3 regions of the Pseudarthrobacter sp. PvP004 genome follow, and region 2 is predicted to be linked to each of the others. Evidence: riboswitches for the same ligand, from Rfam matches in the RefSeq annotation. Region 2 holds a riboswitch; each other region holds the start of a gene.
What was found. A riboswitch is a leader RNA that binds a small molecule or an ion and turns the genes downstream of it on or off. The one in region 2 is predicted to bind glycine.
Positions count from the first base shown of each region.

Region 1 (10,130 bases), 150 kb from region 2:
TCCGTTCGTGTTCAGCTAGGTCCGAGGCAGCTTTACCCGGGAGTAACTTCCGGCACTCGCCCACTTCACAAGACAGTGGGCGCCATTCATGGAGCTCCACAGGGCTCACTGATGAAAGTTCAAGCGGATGAAATTTATGCATTGGAAATCCTTGGCGGGCACTGTCCTGTCGGCTGGGCTGATTACCGCCCCGCTGACGGCAGTACCGGCCTTTGCAGCTGATGAGCTCGCAGCCGGCGCATCGCCCGTGGTGATCAACGAGGCCTACCTCAGCGGTGGCAGCAACGGTGCGGCCTTCAAGAACAAGTTCGTGGAGCTTTACAATTCCTCGGACGCACCGGTCAGCCTGGCGGGCTGGTCGCTGCAGTACCGGTCTGCCACTACCAGCACAGCGCCCACGGGGATCACGCCCCTGACCGGCAGCATCCCCGCGAAGGGATATTTCCTGGTCCAAGGCGCCACCAACAGCGAAACGTCCACGGCGCCGGAACTACCCAAAGCCGATGTCCAGGCAGCCGGCACGCTGAACCCCAGCGGAACTACCGGGACGCTGATCCTGGCCAAGCAGGCCACTGCCGTCACTCCCCTTCCGACGGGGTCGGTGACGGGCAACGCAGCCATCGCTGACCTCCTGGGCTACGGCACCTCCAACACCTTTGAGACCGCCGTTGCCACCGCACCCACCGTCAACTCGGACGTTAAGAGCCTCAACCGCACCAATGGTGCGGACACCGACTCCAACGCGGCGGATTTCAGCCTCAGCGCCACCATCACCCCCACCGCCTCCAACGGCAGCGGAACCCCGCCCGTTGACCCCCAGCCCGAGCCCGGGGTCAAGACCATCGCCGAGATTCAAGGAACCGGTACAGCCAGCCCGTTTGTTGGCAGCACCGTGACAACCAGCGGCAAGGTCACCGCTGTCTATGCGACCGGCGGTTTCAACGGCTACTACGTCCAAACCGCCGGAAGTGGCGGGGACAACGCGGGGGCGGCCAGGACGGCGTCGGACGCTTTGTTCGTCTATTCGCCGTCGACGGCGCCAACGGTCCAACCGGGCGACTACGTGCAGCTCACCGGTGTGGTCAGCGAATTCGCCAGCCAAACCCAGCTGACCGTTGAGGCGGCGGGGTTAAAGAAGCTGACCGAAGCCGCGCCGGAGGTTAAGTCCACGCCGTTCACGCTGCCAGCCAATGAGGCCGCCCGGGAAAGCCTGGAAGGCATGCTCCTGGCCCCGCAAGGTGACTTTACGGTCTCGGACAACTACTCCCTGAACCAGTACGGCGAGATCGGCCTCGCGGCCGGCACATCGCCTTTGGTACAGCCGACGGCGGTAGCCACCTACGGTTCGCCGGAGTATGCCGCTGTGGTAGCGGACAACGCGCTGCGCGGGATCAAGCTCGACGACGGTGCGTCCACCAACTTCTTGAAGGACGCCACCACCAAGGCCCAGCAATTGCCCTACCTGACCACGTCCGATCCTGTCCGCGTCGGTTCCCCGGCGCAGTTCCGGACTGACGTCATCCTGGGCTACGGCAACAACTCCTGGAAGTTCCAGCCCCTGACTGCGCTGAGCCCGGCCAACGCTGGCTCTGTCCAGCCGGCGAGCTTCACCGCCTCCCGGCCCGAAGGTCCCGCCGACGTGGGGGGCAACCTCAAGCTGGCTTCCTTCAACGTGCTGAACTACTTCCCCACCACCGGTGACCAGCTGGCCGGCTGCGTCTTCTACACCGACCGCGAGGGCAACCCGATCACGGTCAAGGAAGGCTGCAACGCCCGCGGTGCTGCCAACGCGGAGAACTTCGAGCGCCAGCAGAGCAAGATCGTTGCCGCCATCACCAAGTCCGGCGCTGACGTCGTATCCCTTGAAGAGATCGAGAACTCGGCACAGTTCGGCAAGAACCGCGACGACGCCTTGTCCAAGCTGGTGGATGCCCTCAACGTCAAGACACCCGGTGTTTGGGACTACGTGCGCACACCCGCCAACGCTCCCCCGCTGAGCGACGAGGACATGATCCGCACAGCATTCATCTACAAGAAGGCAGCGGCCGAGCCCGTGGGCGAGTCCATCATCCACAACGACACCGTGGCCTTCGCAAGTGCCCGCAAGCCCCTCGCGCAGCTCTTCAAGCCGGTTGGCGGGGACGATGACAAAAAGTTCATCGCGATCGTGAACCACTTCAAGTCCAAGGGCTCCGCCGCGACCCCGGATGACACGGACAAGGGCCAGGGCGCGTCGAACATCGCACGCACAAAGCAGGCTGAATCCCTGCTCGCCTTCTCCAAGGACCTCCAGGCGTCCAAGGGCACGGACAAGGTCTTCCTGATCGGCGACTTCAACGCCTACGCGAAGGAAGATCCCATCAACGTCCTCACCGGCGCCGGTTACACCGACCTTGAGGTGGGTACAGGCAAGCACTCGTACCTCTTCGGAGGCATGGTTGGCTCGCTGGACCACATCCTCGCTTCTCCTGCCGCCCGCAAGGTGGTGACCGGAACAGACATCTGGAACATCAACTCCGTGGAGTCCGTCGCGCTGGAGTACAGCAGGTATAACAACAATGTGACCAACTACTATGCCCAGGACGAGTTCCGGGCCAGCGACCACGATCCTGTGGTGGTGGGCCTGAACCTGACTGCGGACCAACCGGCAACCGTCGACCTGCAGTTCCTGGGTATCAACGACTTCCACGGGCGGATCGACTCAAACACCGTCCTGTTCGCCGGAACGGTGGAAAAGCTCCGCGCTGCAGCTGCTCCCGGCGCTACGGCCTTCATTTCGGCCGGTGACAACATCGGTGCTTCCCTCTTCGCTTCTTCAGTGGCGAAGGACCAACCCACCATCGACGTCTTGAACGCGCTCGAATTGCAGGCTTCCGCTGTAGGCAACCACGAGTTCGACGGCGGTTGGGCGGACCTGCGCGACCGCGTCACAGCTGGAGGTACCAACGCGAAGTTCGCCTACCTGGGCGCGAACGTCTACCAGAAGGGCACCAGCACCCCGGTCCTGCCGGAGTACAAGGTGATGGACATGAACGGCATGCGGGTAGCAGTGATCGGTACTGTCACGCAGGAAGTTCCGTCCCTGGTGACCCCTGCCGGAATCGCGGATCTGGAGTTCGGCGATCCTGTGGAAGCCATCAACCGGGTTGCCGCGAAGATCAAGGCCGACAACCTGGCAGACCTCATCATCGTGGAAAACCACGACGGCGCTGCTTCCGGAACACCCGAGGGCGCCACGTTGGAGCAGGAAGTTGCAGCCGGCGGGCCGTTCGCCAAGCTGGTCAACGAAACCACTCCCGACGTCGCCGCGATCTTCACAGGACACACGCACAAGGAATACGCCTGGGACGCTCCGATCCTGGACGCCAACGGCCAGCCCACCGGCAAGACCCGCCCCATTGTGCAGACTGGCAACTACGGCGAGAACGTGGGCAGCGTGACCCTCACAGTGGACACCGCAAGCAAGTCCGTGACCTCTTACAAGGCCGCCATCGTGGACCGGACTACCGAGACCGCTGAAAGCCTCGTTGCCACCTACCCGCGTGTGGCGGCAGTGAAAACCATCGTGGACAAGGCCCTCGCCCAGGCTGCCGAGATCGGCAACCAGCCGGTAGGCGCGGTGACAGCTGATATCACCACGGCCTTCACCCCGGATCCCGCCGGCGGCGCCCCCAAGCGGGACGATCGCGCGAACGAATCCACGCTCGGCAACCTGGTGGCGGACTCCCTGGTGGATACACTCAAGGCTCCCGAACTGGGTGCGGCGGAGATCGGCGTCGTGAACCCCGGAGGCCTGCGTAATGAGCTGTACTACGCACCGGACGGGACCATCACCTACGCCGAGGCCAACGCGGTCCTGCCGTTCGTGAACAATCTCTGGACCACGTCGCTGACCGGCGCTCAGTTCAAGACGCTCCTGGAGCAGCAGTGGCAGACCAACGCCGACGGCACCATTCCCAGCCGCCCCTACCAGCAGCTGGGCGTGTCCAAGAACGTCAACTACACCTACGACGCCGCCCGCGCCGCAGGTGACCGCATCACCGGCATCTGGGTGAACGGTGCTGTGCTCGATCCTGCCAAGCAGTACAGGATCGGGACGTTCAGCTTCCTGGCTACCGGCGGTGACAACTTCCGGGTCTTCAAGGAAGGGACCAACACCAAAGACACGGGCTTGGTGGACCGCGATGCGTGGATCAAGTACCTGCGCGAGCACAACCCTGTTTCGCCCGACTTCGCACGCCGTTCCGTTGCCGTGGCCAACTCCACGGCGGCTGAGGTCAAGGCCGGAGAGTCCATTACGCTGGCCATCTCCAAGCTGAACCTCACCTCCATCGGCAGCCCGGCCAACGCAACGCTGAATGCAGTGTTCGTCGATGGCAAGGGCTCGGAATCGGCACTCGGTTCGGTCCCGGTGACCGCGGGCACCGCCACGGTGGACCTCAAGGTTCCCGCCGCGGCAGCTGCAGGCACCGGCACGTTGGTGCTGACCGCCGTCGAGAGCGGAACCGTGGTGAAAACGCTGGTGAACGTGGCGGAAAGCGGCACCAACCCGCCGCAGTGCACCGCACCCGTCAAGCCGTCCAAGTGGTACGACATCGTGGGATGGATCCGGTACGGCTTTGCCTGGTTGGAGTACCAGAGGTGCCTGAGGGGCTAGCCGCCCCTGAGCCACAGGGCCGAGAGGCCAGTACCCGCGAGGCCGGTACAAGGCAGGACCCCTCACGATCTTCTTCGTGAGGGGTCCTGCCTTTGGTTTGCGGCCTTTTGGGCCTGCGCGGTTACTTGTTCACGGGTTCCGGTTCCCGGTCCCTTTCTGCATCCCGCTGGAGCTCAGCCTTGAACTCCTCGTAACGGGCCAAGTGCGCGGGACGGCGCCGGAGAATCAACCAGGCGACACCCAGAATGATGAACCACACGGGCGTGGCCAACAGGGCCGCGAGCGTGTCCGGTTGCGTGGTCAGAGCCCAGAGGACGAAGGCGAAGAACGCGAACACCACCCACACCATCACCACTCCACCGGGCATCTTGAACGCCGAGGACTCGTGCAAGTGCGGGCGGCGCTTCCGGAAGGCAAGGTAGCTCGCCAGGATGATGGACCAGACGAAGACGAAACACACAGCGGACACCGTAGTGACCATGTCGAACGCCTTGCCGATGTCCGAGCCGGCATACATGAGGACGACGCCGGACAGCAGCAGGATGCAGGACAGGAACAGGGCGTTGCGGGGCACTTTGCGTCCGGACAGCGCGCCGAAAACCTTGGGTGCGTCGCCTTCCTGCGCGAGTCCGAACACCATGCGGGACGTGGAGTAGATGCCAGAGTTTGCCGACGACATGGCCGAGGTCAGCACCACCAGGTTGACGATGGTGGCCGCTGCGCCGAGACCAGCGAGCGAGAACATGGCGATGAAGGGGCTATGTCCGGCAGCAAACTGGGTCCACGGGGTGACGGACATGAGGATGATCAGCGCGCCCACATAAAAGAGCAGCACGCGGATGGGGATGGAGTTGATGGCTTTGGGGAGGTTCTTCTCGGGGTCCTTGGCCTCGGCAGCTGTTGTGCCCACGAGTTCGATGCCCACGAACGCGAAGACGGCGATCTGGAAGCCGGCCACGAAGCCCATGAATTCATTCGGGAAGAAGCCGCCGTGGCTCCACAGGTTGGTGAAGCTGGCCGGTCCGGCGTCGGACTGGAAGCCGCTGAAAATCATGAATAGGCCAACGATGATGAGCGCCGCAATGGCCACAATCTTGATGAGGGCGAACCAGAACTCCGTCTCACCGAAGGCTTTCACGGTGGCGAGGTTCAGGAGCAGGAGGATGCCGATGGTGATCAGGCCCGGCACCCAGAGGGGCAGGGAGGGCCAAAGTTCCTGGGAATACCCCGCGATTGCGATCACGTCCGCGATCCCGGTGATCACCCAGCAGAACCAGTACGTCCAGCCGGTGAAGAAGCCGGCCCACGGTCCCAGGAGGTCGGCGGCGAAGTCGCTGAAGGATTTGTAATTGAGGTTGCTGAGCAGCAGTTCGCCCATGGCGCGCATAACGAAGAACAGCATGAAGCCGATGATCATGTACACGAAGATGACGGATGGGCCGGCAGCGGAAATGGTCTTGCCGGATCCCATGAAGAGGCCGGTGCCAATGGCTCCGCCGATGGCGATGAGCTGGATGTGGCGGTTGCTGAGTTGTCGCTCGAGGTGGGGTGAATCTGTGCCGGTGGAAGGCGGGCGCTGAATCGTCAAAGGAACTCCATCGTTCAGGCGGCACGGGGTGCCACATTGATTCGGGTTCCTCCCCGCTCTGTACGTGGACCTGAGAGTTTCCGCCTTCCTGCAGGGCAGGAAGGCTTGCACCTTCGGTGAGCCCGGTGACCGGACTGCTTTCCAGAGTTGCCTCGCCGCGGCGGTACATGGGCCTGAGAGATTCCTGGGGAGGGTTTGCTCCTACGGCGCCTGACGGGATGTACCGGCAGGACTCTCCCGCCGCAGATCAAAAGCGCGCACACCCAAGTGGGTGATGCAGCTCACACAGTAGCCAAGGTCGGGTAGAGGTGCAACCCCACGTCCCTAGCGGCCCAGAATGCTACGCGCAATCTCATCAGCATCGCGGAGCGTCCGCTGGCCGCTCGCGTAGGCGGGTCCGGTGCGCGGCCTGGCCTCGGCAGCGATGGCTGTCCCCCACTGCGAAGCGGACAATTGCAGGCCAAGGACATACAAGTTCCTGGTGATGGATCCGTTGGCAGCCAGAGGCCTGTAAGGATGGGGTTCCACGTCCAGGCCGGTGGTCTGCATGGGCGTGCCCTCAACACTCATCATGATCTTGGTGCGGACCAGCCCGTCGGACATGAGCTGTTCCAGCAGCGGCGAGAGGTTGATGCCCACCCTGTTTGCCGGCGACATCGCCTCGATAAGCGTCCGCGCTTCAACCGGACCGTCGTGAACCCACGGCGAAACCGCCCGGAACAGCTTGGCACCCCGGTCCACACTGAACTTCGGATCCGGTCCCACGAAACTTACGACGCCGGCACGCGCCAAAGCGGCCAACTGCTCCGATCGCAGGGCTGGCGCTCCGCTGGCGAGGCCTTCCACGAACGACTCGAACCAGCCGCGCAAACCCGCCAGCCAGGACTCATCGGTGATTCCGCCATCCGCCACGACGGATTTGAGGATGGCCCGGCCGGTGTGGAGGGCGCCGATGGCCATCTTGACGGGGTCCGCCTCGCCAAGCGCAGATCGTCGGGCATCATCATCAAGGTAGGCCGTGATTGCGGCATCCAACTCGCTCCGGGAAGCAAAGGTACGGCCTGCGAGCGGCGCCGCGAGCCCTCTCAGGTTCAGCCGGCGGGAGGTAACAACGTGCTTTTCCACCACGTCTCCCACCTTTATTTCCCAGTTCGCCGTAGTGTGCGCATGTGGTTGGAGCGCGTCCTCCAGGTCAGCCAGGAACTGTGCGGGGTCCTTGATCGCGGCGGGCTGGGACCGTGCAAGCGTTGAATAGTAGGCCCAGAGTGCATCACGGTGAAGCAGAGGCCAAAGGTCATGATCGAAGCCCGGCTGGATACCCGCTGCACGGAACCGGTCCACGGCATCTTCCGTCAGGTAGCGCATGGTGATGCTGCTGGGGTAGTAGCCCGCCAGCCCCGCCTTGGCACGATACGGGGTGCCCCTGCGGGACGCAGCAATGATCCGGGGCTCCCTGCCCGATGCCCGGTACTCGAGGATGCCCGCGCCGGGCGAACCAGCCTCAACGAACTTGCCGCCGCGGGCCTCCGTCAACTGGCCCATGACATCGAAGAAGTTCAAGCCCATGCCGCGGACCAGCACGGGCTCATTGTCCGGAACAGCCTGCCAATCAACGTCAGCCGGCGGAGCAGGCGGGAAGTACAGCAGGCCCTGTTCGTCCGCGGCACTCTTGAAGGACCGCTGCTCAGGGTTCAGCCGGGACTCGATGTGGCCCAGGGCGAGGACCACGGAACCGGCGGTGAGCGTCGCACCGCTGGCGAGTTCGACGTCGAACCCGTCCGCTACGGGGCGCGCAGCAACGGCGAGCGTCTCATGGAAGGTGACCTTGACGCCGTCGGGGAGCCGTTCCAGCAATCCGTCCAGAGTCTGGCGAAGGTAGCGCCCGTAGATCGCGCGGCTGGGAAAGTTGTGCGATTCGAGGGTGGAAAGCTCCGCCTTTTCGGCGTCGTTCAGTCCCATGCCATCACGACGACGGGCCTCACGCCATTGATCGAACGAACCACCCGCGAGCGGCGGTGCGAGCTGGGGGTCCTCCGGAATAAGCGTGGGATAGAACGACTGGGTGTTCATGAGGAACAGTCGTGACTGCTCCGGCTGCCACACATGACCCGAACCGGCCGGATAAGGATCCACAACGTCGATGTGCAACGTGGTGCCGTGCGGGCTGTCCGCAGCCCAATTCGCGAGCAACCGCTCAAGGACACTGGTGCCCCGAGGGCCGGCCCCAATCAGGGCAACACGGTTGGTTTGGGATTTAGCCACGCTCAAGCCTAACTTCTGCGTGACTTGCTTACCGTTGAACAGTGTTGCTTGGATGGGGCGATGACCACCACAGAAGCTGATCCGACGCCACTCCCCGAGAATGACGCTGCGCCGGCCTCCGGCCCCCGCCACGCAGCGGACGTCGCGCCCGAACCCACGGACGAAAACGTCTGGCTCGAGGACATCCACGGCGAAGAGCAGCTGGCGTGGGTCCGCGAGCAGAACGCCCGCACCGAGGAACTCTTGGAGGACGCCGAATATGAGGCCGTTGAGGCCGGCATCCTGGAGGTCCTCGACTCCACCGATCGCATCGCAATGGTCTCCAAACGAGGCGATTTCTACTACAACTTCTGGAAAGACCAGGAACACCCCAAGGGCCTCTGGCGCCGCACCACCTGGGAAAGCTACCTCACCGAAGAACCCGAGTGGGACGTTCTGCTGGACATCGACGCCCTCGCCGCCGCTGAAGGCGTCGAGTGGGTCTTCCACGGCGTTGGCTTCCTCCGTCCAGCCGACGGCTCCGAGTACCGCCTGGCCATGGTTTCGCTATCTCCCGACGGCGGCGACGCTGACCGCCACCGCGAGTTCGACGTCGAATCCCGCACCTTCGTGGAGGGTGGCTTTGATCTGCCCACCGCCAAGGGCAACGTCAGCTGGCTGGACGCCGACACTTTGCTCGTATCCAGCACAGCCGAAGGCCTGCCAGCAACTACCTCGTCCTATGCGCGGACCGGCGTGAAGCTCCGCCGTGGCCAGTCCCTTGCCGACGCCGAGCGCCTCTTCGAAATCCCCGAGGACCACATGCTGGCCATGGTGGCCCACGACTCCACGCCTGGCTACGAGCGGACTTTCGCCGTGGACTACATCGACTTCTACAACCGCAGTACATCGCTGCTGCGCGACGACTCCTGGGTGGTCATCGACGTTCCCACGGATGTGAACATCAGCGCCCACCGGGATTGGCTGCTGTTCCGTCCGCAGAAGGACTGGGATGTTGCCGGTGTTCTCTACCCTGCCGGGTCCTTGCTGGCCGCGGACTTCGAGTCCTATCTGGCAGGGACCCGTTCACTGCTGGTCCTGTTCACGCCGGATGCCCACACGTCGCTGCAGTCGTGGAGCTGGACCAAGGACTACCTCCTGCTGAACCTCCTGCGCGATGTGTCCTCCGAGATCCGGGTGCTGGACCCATCCCGTCCCGACTCCGAAGGCGGCTGGACGTCCACCGTCCTGGACGCGTGCCCGCCCCTGCACGACGTCAACGCCTACGCCGTGGATGACGAAGACGCTGGCCCTGAAGGCAACGACTTTTGGCTGGTGGCCACCGGCTTCACGACACCCACCACATTGACCCGGGGGACGCTCGGTGCGTCGTCGTCGGGTGGTGCTTCGGCGGGTAGTGGTTCGGAGGCCAGTGGCGTGGCGAGCCAGCACGCCGAAGTCAAGCGGTCGCCGTCGTTCTTCAACGAAGCCGACTACGAAGTCCAGCAGCACTTCGCGGTGTCTGACGACGGGACCAAGGTCCCCTACTTCCAGGTCGCTTCCAAGGACCTGGTGCTGGACGGGCAAAACCCCACTCAGCTCTCCGGATATGGCGGGTTCGAGGTTTCGCGGACTCCGGCATAC
Region 1 covers NZ_JAGINL010000001.1:3,126,518-3,136,647, forward strand. The annotation lists gene J3A64_RS14040 (ExeM/NucH family extracellular endonuclease) at 128-4,657, shown strand; gene cycA (D-serine/D-alanine/glycine transporter) at 4,779-6,245, opposite strand; glycine riboswitch at 6,397-6,495, opposite strand; gene J3A64_RS14050 (FAD/NAD(P)-binding domain-containing protein) at 6,570-8,507, opposite strand; gene J3A64_RS14055 (prolyl oligopeptidase family protein) at 8,568-10,130, shown strand, end outside.
Region 1: another riboswitch for glycine. It lies ahead of cycA (D-serine/D-alanine/glycine transporter); the one in region 2 lies ahead of gcvP (aminomethyl-transferring glycine dehydrogenase).

Region 2 (10,130 bases):
CCTGGGAACCAGCGTTCGGCTGGATGGAGACTTGGTCGTAGCCGGTGATCTCGGTCAGCTGTGCTTCGAGGTCGGTGATGAGTTCACGCCAGCCCTCAGTCTGGGAATCCGGAGCGAACGGGTGGATGGAGGCGAACTCCGGCCAGGAGATGGCTTCCATCTCGGCTGTGGCGTTCAGCTTCATGGTGCACGATCCCAGCGGGATCATGGTGCGATCCAGCGCGAGGTCGCGGTCCGAGAGCTTGCGGATGTAGCGCAGGAGCTGGGTTTCGGAGCGGTGCGTGTTGAACACGGGGTGCTGCATGAAGTCGCTCGTACGCTCAACGGAACCTTCAAGCGCAAAGCCTTCAGCGGCTTCAGTGACCGAAGCGCCGAAGACATCAAGGAGACCGCCGACAATTTCAGATGTAGTGGTCTCATCGACGGAAATACCCAGAGTGTCAGCGTCGATGCCGCGCAGGTTGATGCCCTTGGCCTCCGCTGCGGCGATGATCTCGGCAGCCTTACCGGGGACGCGGACGGTGATGGTGTCGAAGAAGGAACCGTGAAGGACCTCGACGCCGGCAGCATTCAGGGACGCTGCAAGGGTACGGGCGTGACCGTGAGCGGTTTCGGCGATCGCCTTCAAGCCCTCGGGGCCGTGGTAGACGGCATACATTGAGGCCACGATGGCGAGCAGCGCTTGCGCGGTACAGATGTTGGACGTGGCCTTCTCGCGGCGGATGTGCTGCTCGCGGGTCTGCAGCGCCAAGCGGTAGGCGGGGACACCGGCGTCGTCCTTGGAAACGCCCACCAGACGGCCGGGCATGGAACGCTCCAGGCCCTTTTGGACGGCCATGTACGCGGCGTGCGGGCCGCCGAAGAAGAGCGGAACGCCCAGGCGCTGTGCGGAACCAACGGCGATGTCGGCGCCCTGCTCACCTGGAGGGGTGATGAGGGTCAGTGAGAGGAGGTCGGCAGCGACGGTCACCAGCGCGCCGCGTTCCTTGGCGTCAGCGATCACGGCGGAGTGGTCGAACACGCGGCCGGACACGCCGGGCTGCTGGAGGACGACGCCGTTGATGGCACCTTCCGGGAGGCCAAGGGAAAGGTCAGCGACCTCAACCTCGAAGCCGAGCGCTTCGGCGCGGCCCTTGACGATGGCGATCGTCTGCGGGAGGCAGTCTGCGTCGAGGACGGTCTTGCCGTCCTGAACGGCCTTGTTCTTGTTGGCGCGGCGCATCATGAGGACGGCCTCGGCAACCGCAGTTGCTTCGTCAAGTAGGGAGGCGTTGGCGATCGGCAGGCCCACCAAGTCCTGGACCATGGTCTGGAAATTGAGCAGCGCTTCGAGGCGGCCTTGCGAGATTTCCGGCTGGTAGGGGGTGTAGGCGGTGTACCAGGCCGGGGACTCGAGGATGTTGCGGCGGATCACCGGGGGCGTCACGGTGTCGTAGTAGCCCTGGCCGATCATCTGAACGGCGGTCTTGTTCTTGGAAGCGAGCTTGCGCAGCTCAGCCAGAACTTCAACTTCGCTCAGTGCGCCCTGAAGGGTGAGGGCAACATCTTGGCGGATGTCGTTCGGGACGGCGGTGTCGACCAGCGAATCGACGGTGTCGTAGCCGACGGACTTGAGCATGGTCTCAATGTCGGCCTGGCGGCGGGCGCCGATATGCCGATCGACGAAGGTGGTGGAGGCAGAACTAACCGTCACGAAGGAACTCCATTACTTGGGGCAGCGTTTGGGTACGCCACAGCGGCTGGGTTCCTCCCCGCTCTGTATTGGACCTGAGAGTTTCCGCGCGTTGCGTGAACAACCATCGCTTGCACCGTCGGTGAGCACAGCACTTTCACCCTGAGGTGGGTTCCGTGCCTGCTGCTTTCCAGAGTTGCCTCGCCGCGGCGGTGCGTGGGCCTGAGAGATTCCTGGGGAGGGTTTGCTCCTACGGCGCCTGCATCACTTGCTTGCAGGACTCTCCCGCCGCAGATCAAAGGCATGTTCAGTTGTGTGTGGGCACCGCGTTGGGCACGCCACAAGGGTTAATTGTCCTACGTCCGGGGCGCTGCAGCAAATGGATGAATCGCTACTTCCGTAGCCGTTCGAGGACTCCCAGCAGGATTTCGACGTCGGCCTCCCGCCCGGCGTTTCCGCCCTCCTGCCCGCCTTCAAAAATCGCATTGAAATAGAGGCCGTCGCCCATGTAACTCACAGCTTTGGCAACCTCGGGTCCAACATCCTCCGCCAGCACGTCCAGCCACCGTTGCTGGATAGCAGCAAACCTGCGGCGGGTTTCCTCGTGAGCCACCTCAGCCAGCCTGGTAGCGGCGACGAAGGCCCGATCCATGGGCGTATCTGCCCAGAGCGAGGACCTGATGAAGTAGGCAGCCGAACCATCCGGTGCTGCCTTCATCAATTCGGTATCTTCATCGGCGAGCAGGTCCAGGCGCTCCAAAAGGGCCGTGGTCAGCGCTTCCTTATTGGGAAAGTGGTACAGCAGCCCACCTTTGGACACCCCTGCGCGCTTGGCAACCGCATCGAGAGTGGCAGCCCGCTCCCCTACCTCAATAAGGAGGGCTTCGTAGGCATCCAGGACGGCATCCCGGGCAACTGGTTTTCGTGGCATAGGTACATCATTCCCTAAAGGCTTGGGGGGTTCCATTTGAAACTGTACCGTCTGGACGGTACAGTAAGTGACATGTACTCGCCGTCCTCAACCCAAGCACCCCGTTCCGCTCGTCCCGTTAAGGGCCAGGCAGCACCGTGGCGCGATTGGACGGCTCTGGCGCTCCTGATGTTCCCGGTGCTGCTGGTGGCCGTCGACAACACCGCGCTCACCTTTGCCCTGCCCGAGATTGCCCGATCCCTGGAGGTTGGCGGCGTCCAACTTCTCTGGATTGTGGACGCCTATCCCCTGGTACTGGCTGCGCTGCTGGTTTCCATGGGTAACCTGGGCGACAGGATCGGACGACGCCGGTTGCTGCTGATCGGCAGCACAGGCTTCGCTGCGGTGTCGGCTGCTACGGCATTCGCACCGACCGCGGAATGGCTGATTGCCGGACGCGCCGGCCTTGGCGTCTTCGGCGCCATGCTGATGCCCTCCACGCTCTCGCTGATCCGGAACATCTTTACCGACCCGAACCGTCGCCGGCTCGCGATCGCTGTCTGGGCTGCCGGCTTCTCCGGCGGTGCCGCCCTCGGTCCGATCTTCGGCGGTTGGCTGGTTGAACACTTCTGGTGGGGTGCCGTCTTCCTTGTGGCAGCTTTCCTGCTCCTCCCGCTCCTGGCTTTCGGCCGGGTCCTGATTCCGGAGTCCAGGGACTCCAACCCGGGACGCGTGGACGTGCCGAGCATCGTCCTGTCCGTTGTCACCATGGCTCCATTTGTTTACGGCATCAAGGAATTCGCGGTGCATGGCTTCGGAGCCTCCGCAGCAGCCTTCATGGGCTTCGGCGTGGTGATGGGCATCCTGTTCGTTCGCCGCCAGCAGCGGATCGAGAGCCCCATGCTCGATGTCGCCTTGTTCAAGAACAAGGTGTTCAGCACAGCCATCGTGGCCAATGTGCTGTCCCTCTTCTCCATGACCGGATTCATCTACTTCTTCGCCCAGCACCTGCAGCTGGTTGAAGGTCAGTCCCCCATGGAGGCAGGCATCGCGATGATCCCCGCCCTCCTGGCTACGGTCATCGCCGGCCTGCTGGTGGTACCGCTGGTCAAGCGCGTGCGGCCAGGGTCTGTTGTGGCTGCCGGGCTGACGCTGAGCGCCGTGGGTTATCTGATCGTCGTAGTGGGCGATCACGGCAGCGGGCCCGTGTTCCTGTTGTCGGCCCTGACCGTCCTGGCTGTTGGTGTGGGTGCCGCGGAGACCATCTCCAATGACCTCATCCTGGCTTCAGTGCCGGCAGACAAGTCCGGAGCGGCCTCGGCCATCTCCGAGACCGGCTACGAGCTGGGATCGCTCCTGGGAACCGCTGTACTCGGCTCCATCCTCACGGCGTCCTACCAGCACAACCTGATCATTCCGGACGGCATCTCGGAGCAGGCTGCCGGGAATTCCACGGAAACGCTGGCCGGCGCTGTTGATGCGGCGGCCGCACTTCCGGCCCCGTTGTCAGAGGCATTGACACATGCCGCCCGGACAGCTTTCGAGTCCGGTGTTCACATCACTGCGGCGATTGGGCTGGTACTGATGGCTGGTGCGGCAGTGCTCGCCGCCGTCGTGCTCCGGCGTGTGCCGAAGGCGCAGTAAAGGCACAGCGCCGACTGAAGCTTGACAGCTTCGGTCGGCGCTGTTTTTTGTCTACGCCGGCTGTCAGTCCGCACTGCTGTTCTTCGGCTCCAAGAAGTTCCGGGCTGCGGCCACCCCGGCTTCGAGGTCCCCGATACCCGGACCACAAATGGCCCCGAGTACTTCCACAGTGATGTTGGCCCCTTCACTGATGGCTGCCATCAGGTCCGCGGGTGCGGGAATGTGACGCGTGCCTGACCTTCGGCTGGCGTCACTGATCCAGTCAACAATCTCCTCGGCAAGGGCCTCGTCGGATTTCATCGGGAAGCCGACTGAAAGGAAGCCGTCCGCGTGGTCGTATTCGGCGCGGGCCCAGGATCCTCCTTCAAACCCAAAGACGAAACCGATCGGAACGCCCTCTCGCGGAAGGCCAGCGTTCCACCAGTCCGGGGTTTTGGCCAGCAAGTTCATTTCAACGTCCGAGTCCCCGCCGGTGCCGCTGAGCACGTTTTCGCTGGCCTCGTGGTCGTGGCCGTAGAGCAATGCCCTTTGGTCATCGAGGACGTCCATGGCCACCCAGTTGCCTCCGCCGTCGTCATGATACATATGGTTCTGGGAGCCGTTGCAGGAGTCACCGTACCCAAGGGCCGTCTTAACGGCCGACACTACTGCCCACCGACGGGCCAACGATTTCGGGGTAGGGATTTCCATGCCGATCAACCCATCGCGAACTCCCCAGCAGAATCGGTCAGAGGCGGCGTAAATACTGACAAGCTTCTTCCCTGCTGTCTCTACTCGGGCACCTACCGGCAACGTCAAGGCTCGAGCCAAATTTCCCCTGCGCCTGATAACGTCGTGCACGGGCAACACTTCCTGATCTGCAGCTGCCCCTGGTCCCACTACCCAGCCCGAATCATTTGGCTCTGTGGGTTCCTCCCGCCTTAGGGTGACTCGCGGCATGTCCAATGCCGACGGGGACACACGTAACGTCTGCCCCAACTTCACAGGCGACCAGGCCGTCTCACTCACGGACTTGCTCCACGTCGACTGAACTGCCAACAACGTAGCGGCGTAGCTCAGATCCCAGGTAGAAAACTCAAGACCCGGGCCGGAAAGGTCCACAGCGCTGACACGGAAACTCTTTCGGGCGGTCTGGTGCAGATTGAAGTACCAGGAGCCGTGTGAATATCGGAGACCATCGACCAGATCCTTTGGATCAGCCATGGAAACCGCTCCTAGAATGACCTCCACGGCAGAACCGCAGTCCTCCCGGGCCAGACCTTCCACCGTGATCGCACCAACCTGCACCCTGAACGTGGAGAGACCCGACGGCGGCTCCGGAATCGGCGTCAAAGGTGCTGCCCTTTTCCTGAAGATCACGTCAACCTGTCCTTTCCTCACTTCGTGTTCTTAGTCGGTAGTTAAGTAGCGGGGAAAGACGGATCGTGATGCAAAGACGCACATCGACTGAAGCTAGACAGCTTCGGTCGGCGCTGCTTTTTTGTCTACGCCGGCCGTCAGTCCATCAATTCTGTCGAGGGCGTCGCTGAGTCGGGTGACTGTATTCCATAGTTCTGGATGTTGTTTCCTAATTTCCTCCAGTGCGGTGCCCGCGGAGGTCAGGGATGCGAGGTCGAAGCTCACGTTGGTTCGTGCTCCGGCTATGGCTGCGCGGAGGGCTCCGAACCCGACCACGACATCTGCAATAAGCGCAGGATTGCCGTTGGAAGCGAGCCAGCCGAGATCTTCAATGGCGTCGATGGCCCGCTCCCCCAGAACCGCTGATGCCTTGGCAGCATGGACGGACGCTTGATGTATTGCTTCGTCGCGTTCCGGACCGGGGTCGAGACGGAAGGCAGCGCCGAAGGCGTTGGAGGCGGACGCGTCGTCGTCGGCTAGTTGAAGGGCAATTCGTCGGAGTTCGTGCGCCCGGGAGTGGATGCCGTTCAGCTGTTCGCGCTGGGCCTCCTCCGCCTCGGTATATCCGGCCACCATGGACGTCAACGAGGCCGCGATGGAGAGCATGACCCCGGTCCCTGCACCCCCGCCCGGCGATCCGGTGGACTCCGCCAAGGCTTTGGTCCACTCATCAACTGTGGATATCTGCGTCGTGACTGATTCAGAATCGTTCATGCCATCCAGTGTGCCGGGGCTTCCCCGCCTTTGCAGCTTCGGGCTGGATACACTGGCCAGACCTAGGCGTCGAATGAAAAGGGCAGACTCATGACCATTGACCTCGAAGAGCTTTACAAGGACCTGCACTCCCATCCTGAGTTGTCCTTCCAAGAGACCCGAACTGCCGGGATCGCCGCGGGTTACCTCGAAGAACTTGGCTTCACCGTTCATCGCAACATCGGAAAGACCGGGGTTGTTGGCGTTCTGGACAATGGGCCCGGACCGGCGGTGATGCTCAGGGCAGACATGGACGGCTTGCCCGTAAAGGAAGCAACGGGCCTGGAGTACGCAAGCACGGCGATGGGTGTTGATCACGAAGGCAAGGACATGCCGGTCATGCACGCTTGCGGCCATGACGTGCACGTGACCTGCCTTGTTGGCGCGGTGGAGGTTCTGGCCGCGCAACGTGATGAGTGGCAAGGCACACTGATCGCCGTGTTCCAGCCGGCCGAGGAATGGGGCGGCGGGGCGGAAACCATGGTGGCCGATGGCTTGTACGACACTGTGCCGAAACCGGACGTCGTCCTGGGCCAACATGTGGCCCCCTTCCCCGCCGGATGGTTCGGTGTCCGTCCCGGCGTCACCATGGCGTCCGCCGATTCGCTCAACATCACCTTGCATGGTCGGGGCGGGCACGGATCACGCCCCGAGACCACTGTTGATCCGGTGCTGATGGCGGCTGCAACCACTGTCCGGCTCCAGGGAATTGTGTCGCGTGAGCTCGCCGCCAGTGACTCCGCGGTGGTGACAGTTGGGCAGATTCACTCCGGGACCAAGAACAACATCATTCCGGAAACGGCAACGTTGGGCCTCAGCGTCCGGTCATTCAGCGATGCCACCAGGGATAAGATCCTCGGTTCAATTGAGCGCATTGCCCAGGGCGAAGCCACAGCATCAGGTGCTCCCAAGGAACCGGAGATTCATTTCGAAGAGCACTTCCCGCTGACCGTCAACGATGCAGCTGCCACTGCGAGGGTGTCGGCAGCTTTCACGGCAAAATTTGGCGAAACGCAGATCATCGACCCCGGTCCCGTGTCCGGCAGCGAAGACGTTGGAGCCTTGGCGAAAGCCGCCGGCGCTCCCCTGGTTTTCTGGTTCCTGGGAGGGGCCGAGCCTTCCTTGTTCAAGGAGTGGGCAACAACGGGTCGCCTTCCCGAGGACATTCCGTCGAATCACTCGCCCTACTTTGCGCCCATAATCCAGCCGACGCTGGCACGCGGAACTGAAGCTCTGGTGACGGCTGCGCGGGAATTCTTGGCCGCTGAGTCGTAGGGCCCAGCCTTCTGCAGCAAGGCCGCAAAAGGTAAGGCGCTGCGAGCGCAGCGCCTTACCTTTGCTTAATTCTTAAATCAGTCCAGCTTCTTCGATCGGGTTAGGGGATCCCTAGACTTTCTCGTGGATGCGGTGGATCCTCGGTTCGGAAACCTCGGATTCCCTGCGACGGCGGGCCAGGAAGGTAAATAGCGTTCCTTCCGTCCGTGGACGGCTCTGTGCAGGTTCCTGGTCCTTGGGTGCCTCAGACGTGCGTGCTTCAGGCCTGCGCACGGAGTCCTTCTTCGTGCGCCGCTCGAAGTCGTCATAGTACGCGTAGCACATGACCAACCTCCTTAGTGGCTGTCCCTTAATCGTCCTCCCGTCAAAGCGACAAGTCGACTGTTTTCGCCAGCCTTCAGCTGTATCGGCGCTGAGTTGTACTGGCGCGCGCCCAACGAGCTCATCGAACGAATACTCGCCGGCATGACCGGCACCCCTGCGTATGTCCGCAACGCGAAGATGGAGGTCGAGTCCACCCGCTGGGCACGCCATAACGTCCATTTCCACAGGACCACCAGGAAGACGTTGCGAAACGCGTTGGCGGGAGAAATCGAACTCGCCGGGTTCCTGGCCAGCTGGACGGCAGCCCATGCGTCGCCTCACGGCGCTGAGCTGCGGTCCGGCGAGCCCCTAACGTGACACGGTTGAAGACCGCGCTGCTTCCACGGCAAGCCTCGTCTCCTCGGCGATGAGGTCGGCATTGATAGCTGCCCCGGCCATGACACCTGCGGCTGCGGAGGCCATGACCTGTCCCATGAGATCGGTGACGTTTCCGGCAGCGTAGACACCCGGCACTGACGTTGCACCGCCCATGGGATTGACTTCAACGTGGCTTCCAACCCCCATAGGGTGCTCCACCGAGGGAACGCCCAGGGATTCCAGCACGCCGCTCCGTGCCTCCATGCGGGAGCCAGTGACGACGGCTTCCACAGGAATCACAGTGCCGGAGGCCAGCACAACACCGGTCAGGACGTCATGAGTGACTTCCAATGCTTGGACACGCCCGTCCACGACGGTGATGGAACGGGCAGCCAACTGCTCCCACTGTTCGTCCGTCGGTTCCACCACGTCATTCAGGAACAACGTGATGTCGGAGCTCCATTGGCGGAACAGCATCGCCTGATGCAACGCCATTGGTCCCGAGCCTATGATGCCGATCTGCTTTCTCCGCACTTCCCAGCCGTGGCAATAGGGGCAGTGCAGGACGTCTTTGCCCCACCGTTCACCAAGACCTTGAACGTCCGGCAGCAGGTCCACCAGTCCGGTGGTGACCAGCAAGCGCCGCGCTCTCGCCGTTTGGCCGTCGGCCAGGTCCACCTCAAAGGCGAGCACGGAACCCTCCGTGAGGCCCGTCGTCGAACGCGCCGTAACGGCGACGCCCTCCACGATGGCTGCCCCATACTGGTTCGCCTCCGCGCGTCCGAGTGCCAGCAGTTCCTTGGGATTGATCCCGTCCCGCGACAGGAAGCCATGCACGCCTGCGGCAGGAGCATTCCGCGGCTCCCCGGCATCGATGACCAGGACGGATCTCAAGGCCCGTCCCAGCGTGACCGCAGCACTTAACCCAGCTGCGCCACCACCGACAACAACGACGTCGTATTCCGCGCCCATCCGGTTGTTCACTGATTCTTGACTCACTGTACCTCCACGCATATCTGGCGGCGTTGCGCCGCTCATTCCATGGTTGGGCAGAGTCCAGCAGATCAGCAAGGAAGTTTGCCAATATGGCAAGCTGGATGCATGACAACCGACTTCAGCACAATGCTTGACGCCGTGGGGCCAAGGCTCCGTGCCATGCGAACCCAACGCAACGTGACCCTTGCAGAAGCCTCGGAAGCGACAGGGATTTCCGTCAGCACGCTCTCAAGGCTGGAATCAGGTCAGCGCAAACCAACGCTCGAACTACTCCTCCCAATTGCCCGGCTGCACCAAGTCCCCCTCGAAGAGTTGATCGATGCCCCGGAAACCGGCGACCCGCGAATCCACCTCAAGCCACACATCCACGAATGGGGAACTGCCGTTCCCCTGACGCGCCGCCCCGGCGGAATCCAGGCCTTCAAAATGGTCCTCAAGGGCGGCTCAGGCAGGCAGACTCCAACACCGCAATCACACGAGGGCTACGACTGGGTGTATGTCCTCAACGGCAAGCTGCGGCTGGTCCTGGGCGAGAACGACTTTGTCCTGAAACCGGGCGAGGTGGCGGAGTTTGATACCCGGACGCCCCACTGGTTCGCGAGTGCCACGTCAGACCCGGTGGAGCTTCTAACCCTCTTCGGGCAGCAGGGTGAACGGCTCCACGTGCGGGCACGGCCCAAGCGCTGACGCTACGAAGCCAACCATTCACGCGCGTTCCGACGCGAGCTGCCTGACTCAACACCAGGGTCAGGCCGGTTGATCTCGGCCCACACCTCATCGAGGGAAAGTCCAAGGACATCG
Region 2 covers NZ_JAGINL010000001.1:2,972,363-2,982,492, forward strand. The annotation lists gene gcvP (aminomethyl-transferring glycine dehydrogenase) at 1-1,693, opposite strand, end outside; glycine riboswitch at 1,873-1,970, opposite strand; gene J3A64_RS13310 (TetR/AcrR family transcriptional regulator) at 2,064-2,603, opposite strand; gene J3A64_RS13315 (MFS transporter) at 2,676-4,226, shown strand; gene J3A64_RS13320 (hypothetical protein) at 4,290-5,585, opposite strand; gene J3A64_RS13325 (cyclodeaminase/cyclohydrolase family protein) at 5,679-6,338, opposite strand; gene J3A64_RS13330 (amidohydrolase) at 6,429-7,652, shown strand; gene J3A64_RS23730 (hypothetical protein) at 7,764-7,976, opposite strand; gene J3A64_RS23735 (hypothetical protein) at 8,118-8,333, shown strand; gene J3A64_RS13340 (NAD(P)/FAD-dependent oxidoreductase) at 8,325-9,347, opposite strand; gene J3A64_RS13345 (helix-turn-helix domain-containing protein) at 9,435-10,016, shown strand; gene J3A64_RS13350 (helix-turn-helix domain-containing protein) at 10,019-10,130, opposite strand, start outside.

Region 3 (10,130 bases), 1.3 Mb from region 2:
CGCTTCCTTGTCTTCCCAGCACTCAAAAATGTTCGGGCAGCCGGCCTCTTCACACACCGTGTGCAGGCCTTCCTTCTTCACCAGGTTCTTGAGCTGGACGAACTCCGGCCCCATCTGGACCTTGGCCTTGATCCACTCGGGCTTACGTTCAACCGGGACCGCCGAGTTACGCTGCTCAACGCGCAGCAACTTACGGCCTTCAGGTGCGAGTGTCATGAGTTTCTTCCTTGTTGGTATTCCATTTTCGCAGGAGCGCCCGCGATCAGCATTCGACGACGTTGACGGCGAGGCCGCCCATCGCTGTTTCCTTGTACTTGGAGGACATGTCCTTGCCCGTTTCACGCATGGTCACGATCACCTCATCCAAAGACACCCGGTGCGTCCCGTCCCCCCACAACGCCATCTTCGCGGCGTTGATCGCCTTCGCCGCCGCGATCGCGTTCCGCTCAATACACGGGATCTGCACCAAACCCCCGATCGGATCACACGTCAACCCCAGATTATGTTCCATCGCGATCTCCGCAGCGTTCTCCACCTGCCCCGGCGAACCACCCATCACCTCAGCCAACCCCGCAGCAGCCATCGACGACGCCGAGCCCACCTCACCCTGGCACCCCACCTCAGCCCCCGAAATGGACGCCTGCTCCTTATACAACACACCCACCGCACCCGCGGCGAGCAGGAACTTCACCACCACATCGTCCTTATCGGCCTGGCTGGCCTTGTCCATGCCCGGCGCGTAATTCAACGCGTAATACAACACCGCAGGAATGATCCCCGCCGCACCATTGGTCGGCGCCGTCACCACCCGGCCACCCGAAGCGTTCTCCTCGTTCACCGCCAACGCGATCAGGTTCACCCACTCCTGCCAATACTTCGGATCATTCCGGTCCTTGTCCTCCTTCAGCAGCCGCTCCAACCAGCCAGGAGACCGACGCCGGACCTTCAACCCCCCGGGCAGCACACCCTCACGCTTCAACGACGTTTCAACACACGCCTCCATCACGGACCAGATATGCAAAAGACCCTCCCGGATCTCCTCCTCACTCCGGGACGCACGCTCATTGATGAACATGATGTCGCTGATCCCCAACCCCTTGGACGAACACCGGCCCATCAACTCCGCCGCCGTCCTGAACGGCAACGGCAACTCCGCCTTCGTCTCCTCCAACTCGGCCCGGGCAGCGTCCTCCTCACCCTCACGGACAATGAACCCGCCACCCACCGAAAAGAACGTCGCCTCCCTGAGAACATTCCCCTGGGCATCAGACACCTGGAACTTCATCCCATTCGTATGCCGCGGCAACACCGTCAACGGATGCAACACCATATCCTCCACCGCATACGGCAGCTCCACACCGCCCCCGGACGCACCACCCAGATTCAGCACACCCGTCTCCGCGATCGTCGCCAGCCGCTCCTCCACCTCGTCAGGCAGGATCAACTCGGGGTGAAAGCCCTCCAAGCCCAGCAGCGTGGCCGTCATAGTGCCGTGCCCACGACCCGTCGCAGCCAACGAACCATACAGATCAACCCGCAGCGACGCCACGGAACCCAGGACACCGGCGTCCTTGAGTTCGCCAGCGAACACCGCCCCAGCCCGCATCGGCCCCACAGTATGAGAACTCGACGGGCCAATACCCACAGAGAACAGATCAAAAACACCAACAGCCATGGCTGGGATCCCTTTCAGGGAAGAGTGAAACAAACAAGAATGTGGGGCCGGGCCAAATCCCTAGCCAAGGCAGGCCCAGCCCCTGTGGAAGCCGAGTGCAGCTTCCAAACCCGGTGTTTACGTGAGGCATTCGTTCCCAGCGAACGCCTCACCCGGGAGATCAAATGTGCATCGTGTGCACCACGGCCGGTCGCCCCAACGGCCGTTGGGGCCGTTCCGTAAACGGGGTCCCGCTGCAAAACATGCCGTGCGCACGGCATGTTTTGCAGCGAGCCCACGAAACGGCCTGCAAAACCGAACGGCTAGCCGAGGTTCGCGACCCCCGGGTACAACGGGTGTGCCTTAGCGAGTGCCTCAACACGGTGACGCAACCCGGTAAGGTCCGCGTCGGCGTCGGCGATCAACACTTCGGCGATGATGTCCGCGACCTCGCGGAAGGCCGCTTCCCCGAAGCCGCGCGTTGCCAGCGCCGGGGTGCCGATGCGCAGGCCGGAGGTGACCATGGGCGGGCGGGGGTCGAAGGGGACGGCGTTGCGGTTGACGGTGATGTCGATTGCGGCGAGGCGGTCTTCGGCTTGCTGGCCGTCGAGTTCGCAGTTGCGGAGGTCGACGAGGACCAGGTGCACGTCGGTTCCGCCGGAGACTACGTTGATGCCCTTGGCGGCGACGTCGGGCTGCACCAAGCGTTCGGCGAGAATCCGTGCACCGGCGAGGACGCGTTCCTGTCGCTCCCGGAATTCCTCCGAGGCGGCAATTTTGAACGCAACAGCCTTGCCTGCGATGACGTGTTCCAGCGGTCCGCCTTGCTGGCCCGGGAACACGGCCGAGTTGATCTTCTTGGCGATGTCGGCGTCGTTGGAGAGGATGATGCCGCCGCGGGGGCCCGCGAGGGTCTTGTGCGTGGTGGACGTGGTGACGTGCGCGTGCGGGACGGGCGAAGGGTGCAGGCCCGCGGCCACAAGGCCGGCGAAGTGTGCCATGTCCACCATCAGGTACGCGCCCACGGAGTCGGCGATCCGGCGGAACTCAGCGAAGTCCAGCTGCCGCGCGTAAGCGGACCAGCCGGCGACGATGAGCGCCGGTTTGTGCTCTTGGGCCAGGCGCTCAACCTCGGCCATGTCCACGGTGTGGGTGTCCTCGCGAACGCCGTAGGGGACCACGTTGTAGAGCTTGCCGGAGAAGTTGATGCGCATGCCGTGGGTCAGGTGGCCGCCGTGGGCCAAGTTCAGCCCCATGATGGTGTCACCCGGCTTGATCAGGGCGTGCATCACGGAAGCGTTGGCCTGGGCACCGGAGTGCGGCTGGACGTTCGCGAATTCGGCGCCGAACAGTGCCTTGATGCGGTCGATCGCCAGCTGCTCAATGACATCGACGTGTTCGCAGCCGCCGTAGTAGCGCTTGCCCGGGTAACCCTCGGCGTATTTGTTGGTCAGCACCGAACCTTGGGCCTGCATCACGGCAACGGCCGTGTGGTTCTCGGAGGCGATCATTTCCAGCCCGTCGCGCTGGCGACCGAGTTCGTCGTCGATCTTTGCGGCGATCTCAGGATCCAGCTCTGATAGCTGGGCGTCCAGCGACGCCGACACAACTTGCTGGTACTCAGTCACAGATACCGGGTTCACAGTTCTCCACCGTTCGTTGCAGCGTATTCTTCGGCCGACATGAGCGGCCCTTCTTCCGTGGCGGCAACCTTGAAAAGCCAGCCGGCACCGTAGGGATCGTTGTTGATGAGTGCCGGATCGCTGACAACGGCGTCGTTGATCTCGGTCACCTCCCCCGTCACGGGCGAGTACAGGTCCGATACCGACTTGGTGGATTCAACCTCGCCACAGGTCTCGCCTGCGGTCACTGTGGAACCAACGTCGGGGAGGTCCACGTACACAATGTCGCCCAGGGCGTCAGCGGCTACAGCAGAGATCCCGATCCCGACAGGCCCGCCCCCATTAGAGGCAACCCACTCGTGCTCGGCCGAGTATTTCAATTCAGCAACTACCTTGCTCATTTCAATTCCTAACTTCTCGTGACTACTTTTGGCGCTTGTAGAACGGCAGGGCGACAACTTCGAACGGTTCGGCTTTGCCTCGGAGGTCGACCTCAACGATCGTTCCCGGCTCTGAATGCTCGACGTCGACGTAGGCCATCGCTACCGGGTAACCGAGCGTCGGGCTTGGCTGGCCGGAGGTGACTTCGCCGATCAGGGAGCCGTCCTTGAGCACCGAGTAGTGGGCGCGCGCGGCACGGCGGCCCGTGCCCTTGAGGCCCACGAGCTTCTGCCCAAGGGTGGACCCCACACCGGCAGCCTTGATGGCAGTGAGTGCCTCCCTGCCCACAAAGTCGCTTTCCTTGGCCAGGGAAACTACCGGGCCCAGGCCTGCTGCGTAGGCATTGACGTGCTGGGAGAGCTCGTTGCCGTAGAGCGGCATGCCGGCTTCAAGGCGGAGCGAATCGCGGGCGGCGAGACCTGCGGGGATGAGTCCGTGGCCTTCACCGGCTTCCAGCAGCGCTTCCCAGAGGCCTGCGGCGTCGACGTTCGGGACGTAGATCTCGAAGCCGTCTTCCCCGGTGTAGCCGGTGCGGGCGAGCAACAGGTCCTCCCCGTTGATGGATACCTCAACCGCGGCGTAGTACTTCAGTTCGGTGACCAACTCGTGCTGTTCCGCAGGGACCAGTTGCAGCAGGATGGCTTCAGCGGTCGGGCCCTGCACGGCGATGAGTGACGTCTCGGCAGAGACGTCCTCGACGACGACGTCAAAACCGGCCGCGCGCTTCAGCAGCGCCGCGGAGACCACCTTGGCGTTGCCCGCATTGGGGACTACCAGGTACTTGTCTTCAGCGCGTCGGTAGGAGATGAGGTCGTCGATGATGCCGCCGTCGGCGTTGCAGATCAGCGAATACTTGGCCTTGCCTACAGCGATCGCTGACAGCTTGCCCACCAGGGCGTAGTCCAGGAAGGCCGCAGCGTCGGGGCCGCTGACCCAAACCTCGCCCATGTGGGAGAGATCGAACAGGCCCGCCGCGTTACGGACGGCATGGTGCTCGGCGAGTTCGGACTCGTACTTCAGCGGCATCTGCCAGCCGCCGAAGTCCGTGAAGGAAGCGCCGGCCTTTTTGTGCTGCTCGTAGAGAGCGGTGTAGTTCTCAGACATGTCGGGAGTCCTTAGTTTTCGAAGTCTTCGAGCGGAGGGCAGGAGCACACCAGGTTGCGGTCACCGGCAGCTCCATCGATGCGTCCAACTGGCGGGAAGTACTTGTCCTGCTTCAAGTGGTGGACGGGGAATGCTGCCTGCTCGCGCGTGTAGTCGCGGTCCCAGCCGGAATTTACGACGGCGGCAGCTGTGTGCGGCGCGTTGCGCAGCGGCGATTTCTCAAGAGTGAAATCACCGCTGGCCACCTGCTCGATCTCGGCGCGGATGGTGATCATGGCTTCGATGAAGCGGTCGATCTCGGCAAGGTCCTCGGACTCGGTCGGTTCCACCATGAGCGTGCCCGCAACCGGGAACGCGAGCGTGGGGGCGTGGAATCCGAAGTCGATGAGGCGCTTGGCCACGTCTTCAGCGGTAACTCCGGTGCGGGTGGTCAGTTCACGCAGATCCAGGATGCACTCGTGGGCAACAAGTCCGCCCTCGCCCGTGTACAGGACGGGGAAGTGCTCGTCCAGGCGGGAGGCAACGTAGTTGGCGGCGAGCAGCGCGGACTTCGTGGCGTCGGTGAGGCCTTGGCCACCCATGAGCTTCACGTACGCCCAGGAAATCGGCAGCACACCGGCGGAACCGTAACGTGAGGCCGAGATGGCTACGCCATGCCCTTCCTCGTGCGCTGCTTTGTTCGCGTCGCCCGGCATGAACGGAGCCAGGTGTGCCTTCGCAGCAACAGGGCCAACGCCCGGTCCGCCGCCGCCGTGCGGGATGCAGAAGGTTTTGTGCAGGTTCAGGTGCGATACGTCGCCGCCGAACTTGCCCGGCTGGGCCAGGCCAACCAGCGCGTTCAGGTTCGCACCGTCAACGTACACCTGGCCGCCGGCTGCATGGATCGCGTCACAGACTTCGCGGACGTCGGCGTCGTACACGCCGTGCGTGGACGGGTAAGTGATCATGATGCAGGACAGGACGTCTTTGTTGGCTTCGATTTTGGCGGTCAGGTCTGCGTGATCGATGGTGCCGTCGGCAGCCGTGGCCACCACCACAACCTTCATCCCGGCCAAGACCGCGGACGCGGCGTTGGTGCCGTGGGCCGACGCGGGGATCAAGCAGACAGTGCGCTGCTGGTCACCACGGGACAGGTGGTATCCACGGATGGCCAGCAGGCCGGCCAGCTCTCCCTGGGAACCGGCGTTCGGCTGAATGGAGACCTGGTCGTAGCCCGTGATCTCGGTAAGGTCGGCTTCCAGGTCTTCGATCAGTTCCCGCCAACCCGCTGTCTGGTGGTCCGGAGCGAACGGGTGGATGGAGGCGAACTCAGGCCAGGAAATGGCTTCCATTTCAGCGGTTGCGTTGAGCTTCATCGTGCACGAACCCAGCGGAATCATGGTGCGGTCCAGTGCGAGGTCCCGGTCGGACAGCCTGCGGATATAGCGCAACAGCTGCGTCTCGGAACGGTGCGTGTTGAACACCGGGTGCTGCAGGAAGTCGCTGCTTCGGACCACGTCTGCGGGCAGTTCGAACCCTGCTGCGTCCCCTACCGGACCGGCTCCAAAGGCGACGGCCACCGCGGAGAGGACCTCCGGCGTCGTGGTTTCATCAATGCTCACCCCAACGGTGTCGGCGTCGATGAATCGCAGGTTGATGCCGCGTGCCTCGGCGGCGCCGATGACTTTGTCAGCCTTGCCGGGGACGCGCACTGTGAGGGTGTCGAAGAAGGACTCGGACGTAAGTTCCCGGCCAGCTTTCTTCAGCGCTGTGGCAAGGGTGCGGGCATGGCCGTGAACGGTTTCGGCGATCGCCTTCAGGCCTTCCGGACCGTGGTAGACGGCGTACATCGAGGCGACAATGGCCAGCAAGGCCTGCGCTGTACAGATGTTGGACGTCGCCTTTTCGCGGCGGATGTGCTGCTCGCGGGTCTGGAGGGCCAGACGGTACGCGGGGACGCCTGCGTTGTCCTTGGAAACGCCCACGATACGGCCGGGAAGTGTGCGCTCCATGCCTTCGCGGACCGCCATGTAGGCCGCGTGCGGGCCGCCGAAGAACAGCGGGACACCGAAGCGCTGCGCAGTTCCGACGGCGATGTCCGCACCTTGCTCGCCCGGGGGCGTGATGAGGGTGAGCGCCAAAAGGTCAGCCGCGACGGTGACCAGCGCACCGCGTTCCTTGGCGTCGGCGATCACGACGGAGTGATCGAAGACTCGGCCCGAAACGCCCGGCTGCTGGAGCACGATGCCATTGATGTCGCCGTCGGGAAGGCCGGCCGAAAGGTCAGCGATCTCCACCTCGAAGCCCAACGCCTCAGCGCGACCCTTCACGATCGCGATGGTCTGCGGGAGGAGGTCGGAGTCCAGGACAGTCTTACCGTCCTTGGCAGTCTGGTTCTTGTTGGCCCTGCGCATGAGCAACACGGCCTCGGCCACGGCGGTGGCTTCGTCCAGCAGGGAAGCGTTCGCAACGGGCAGGCCGGTGAGGTCCTGCACCATGGTCTGGAAATTGAGCAGCGCTTCGAGGCGGCCCTGGGAAATTTCCGGCTGGTACGGGGTGTAAGCCGTGTACCAAGCGGGAGCTTCCAGGATGTTGCGGCGGATGACCGGCGGCGTCACGGTGTCGTAGTAGCCCTGGCCGATCATCTGGACGGCGGTCTTGTTCTTGGACGCGAGCTTGCGCAGCTCGGCGAGGACCTGCACCTCGGTGAGGGCGTCCTGCAACTTCAGGGCAGTGTCCTGGCGGATCGAATCGGGGACCGCGACGTCTACCAGGCCGTCGACAGAGTCGTAGCCAATGGCCTTGAGCATGGTGTCAACATCGGCTTGGCGACGGGCGCCGATGTGCCGGTCCGCGAAGGCGGTGGGGGTTGATTGAACAGTCAAGAGGAACTCCATGATTCAGGCGCCCAGTGAGCGCTCGATGATGTGGGTTCCTCCCCGCTCTGTATTGGACCTGAGAGATTCCGCAGGAATGGTTGCCTGCTTGCACCGTCGGTGAGCCCGGTTACCCGGACTGCTTTCCAGAGTTGCCTAACCGCGGCGGTACATGGGCCTGAGAGATTCCTGGGGAGGATTTGCTCCTACGGCGCCTGACTGGATGTACCGGCAGGGCTCTCCCGCCGCAGATCAAAAGCGTTGCGTCACCGTGAGTGACACGCTTCACACCATAGCTGGTTGTTTTGAAAAAGCGCAAGCAAGGTGAAGTTACTGATGCATCGCCTCATGGATTTGCAGCGCGAACCAGAGCTGGGCAACTGTGGACGTTTCACCCATATCCAGCCCCGTCAGCTCGCCGATTTTCCGTATCCGGTAGATGATGGTTTGCCGGTGCGCGAACAACGCCGTTGCGGTCTTTTGCCAGGACCGTTGCGAGTCCAGATACGTCCTGAGCGTGACGAGGAGATCGCCCTCCTGGCTCTGCTCGTAGTCGAAAATCGGGCCTAAAAGCCGCCGAACCAGCGCCGTTCCCTCCTCGAAACCCGTCAGCCCCAGCCATGACGGCCCCTCCGCATAGCGGGCCAGCGCCAGCTTGTTGGCACGGGCGGAGCCAAGCGCCCAGAGGGATTCCTGCAGTGCGCGTTGGATGTTGGCAACGGCCGCCGGCGCACTGATCCCGATCGCAGCATCCGCCCCGGCACAGTGCGCCAGGACGTGGTCAGGGACGTCGGCCGGGACCACCACATGGAGCCTGTTGTTTCGCTTCAACGACGCCGACGCAACCCCGTGCCTCCACAGTTCGATGTGCACGTTGGCCAGCCTGTCGCCGTCGTCCGCTTGTCTGTCTCCGCCGCCGGCGGACATCGAGGCGAGCAGGAAATCCTGGGGCGAAACCTCGAAAGCTGCCAGCCGGCTCTCCATTTCGGCCGCGCCCAAGCGTCCGTCCATTGCCTGCAGGAGGAACTCGCCGGCCAGCCGGTGGCGGCCTTCCAGCGACAAAACGATGCGCGAAAGCTGTAGTCCCAACACGGTTGCGGCGTGAAGGAGTACGACGGCGTCCGGGTGCGGTTCGCTGTTGGGCAGCACCACCAGGAGCGCATTGGCATGCGTGGGAATGTCCATGGTGAGCACGTGCCGGCCCCGGATGCGGTGCCATTGGAAGTTCTTTCCGGCGAGGGACACCTGCCCGGACAGCGGAGCCCATTCCTCGGCAAGGAACTCTGGCAGCGTTTGCCCGTCCGGATGCCAGGGATGGAGGCAGCGTCGGTCCACCACGAACAGGTTTGCGTCGAGCTCAGTTGCCAGCCGCTGGACCAGGCTCTGCCAATGGTCCTCGGAAGCTCCGGCGGTGCGGAGCAGATCGTAGACGCGGGCCGTCTGCCGCAGCCGGCGCGATTCTTCGAGCAGTGAGGACTCGGCAACCGACCGGGCGATTGCGATGAACGGCAGCGGATACGGGATGTTGACCAGTGGCAACGGCAGCCGCTCGCACGCCGCCAGGAATTCCGCGGTGAGGGGCGGCGCGTGCATCTTCTCACCGATCGCCAAGGCGCTGGCACCGCTGTCCACCAAGGCCTCTGCGAGCGCCACCTGACCTTGCGCGTCTGGGGGGATGGACAGGCCGTTGGTCATCATGAGCTCGCCGCCTGTAACCCATTCCCACAATCTGGGCAGATCCGAGGTGTGGGCCCAGGTGATGCGGTTGTCCCGGCCCGCCGATCCTGCCAGGAGTGTGAGCCCGAGTTGAGGCTCGGCCACGAGTTCAGCCACGGTGATTGCCATGCGGGGTCCTGTTTTCCTTGCGTTCGCTGAGGGGTTGGCGCCATTTCAGGCACCTCTTAGACATTCGTCTAAACGCCTCGACCATTTGTAGTCAATGTAGCGCTTTTCGGAGTGATCGGCGTCACCAAGAATGGAATTACTTACTTCCCGCTCAACGGCGAGCACCCCTCACCCCAAGGATTCTTCAATGGCAACGCATCAGCCCATCGGCCCTGTCGACGCAACCAAAGTTCCCCGGTATGCAGGACTCGGTACCTTCGCCCGTCTCCCCCAAATCGACCGCGTCCCGGACTACGACATCGCGATCGTAGGAGTACCGTTCGACGGCGGAACCTCCTTCCGGCCGGGCGCCCGTTTCGGCCCTGCCGCAGTCCGCGAGGCCTCCCGGCTCCTCCGCCCGGGCTATCACCCGGAGCTCGACGTTGAACCGGTATACGAAGCCCAAGTGGTGGACGCCGGCGATATTGCCTGCACCCCCTACGACATCACTAGGGCAGTCCGCGAGATCGAGGAGCAGGCGTTGCCCCTGATCAGCGGAGGCAACGGGCTCAGCGAGGACAAGCGACTCATCTCGATCGGCGGCGACCACACCATCGCCCTGCCCATGCT
Region 3 covers NZ_JAGINL010000001.1:4,228,897-4,239,026, reverse strand. The annotation lists gene lipA (lipoyl synthase) at 1-216, opposite strand, end outside; gene J3A64_RS19295 (L-serine ammonia-lyase) at 263-1,675, opposite strand; gene glyA (serine hydroxymethyltransferase) at 1,978-3,297, opposite strand; gene gcvH (glycine cleavage system protein GcvH) at 3,294-3,677, opposite strand; gene gcvT (glycine cleavage system aminomethyltransferase GcvT) at 3,700-4,821, opposite strand; gene gcvP (aminomethyl-transferring glycine dehydrogenase) at 4,833-7,685, opposite strand; glycine riboswitch at 7,833-7,931, opposite strand; gene J3A64_RS19270 (PucR family transcriptional regulator ligand-binding domain-containing protein) at 8,007-9,521, opposite strand; gene speB (agmatinase) at 9,709-10,130, shown strand, end outside.
Region 3: another riboswitch for glycine. It lies ahead of gcvP (aminomethyl-transferring glycine dehydrogenase); the one in region 2 lies ahead of gcvP (aminomethyl-transferring glycine dehydrogenase).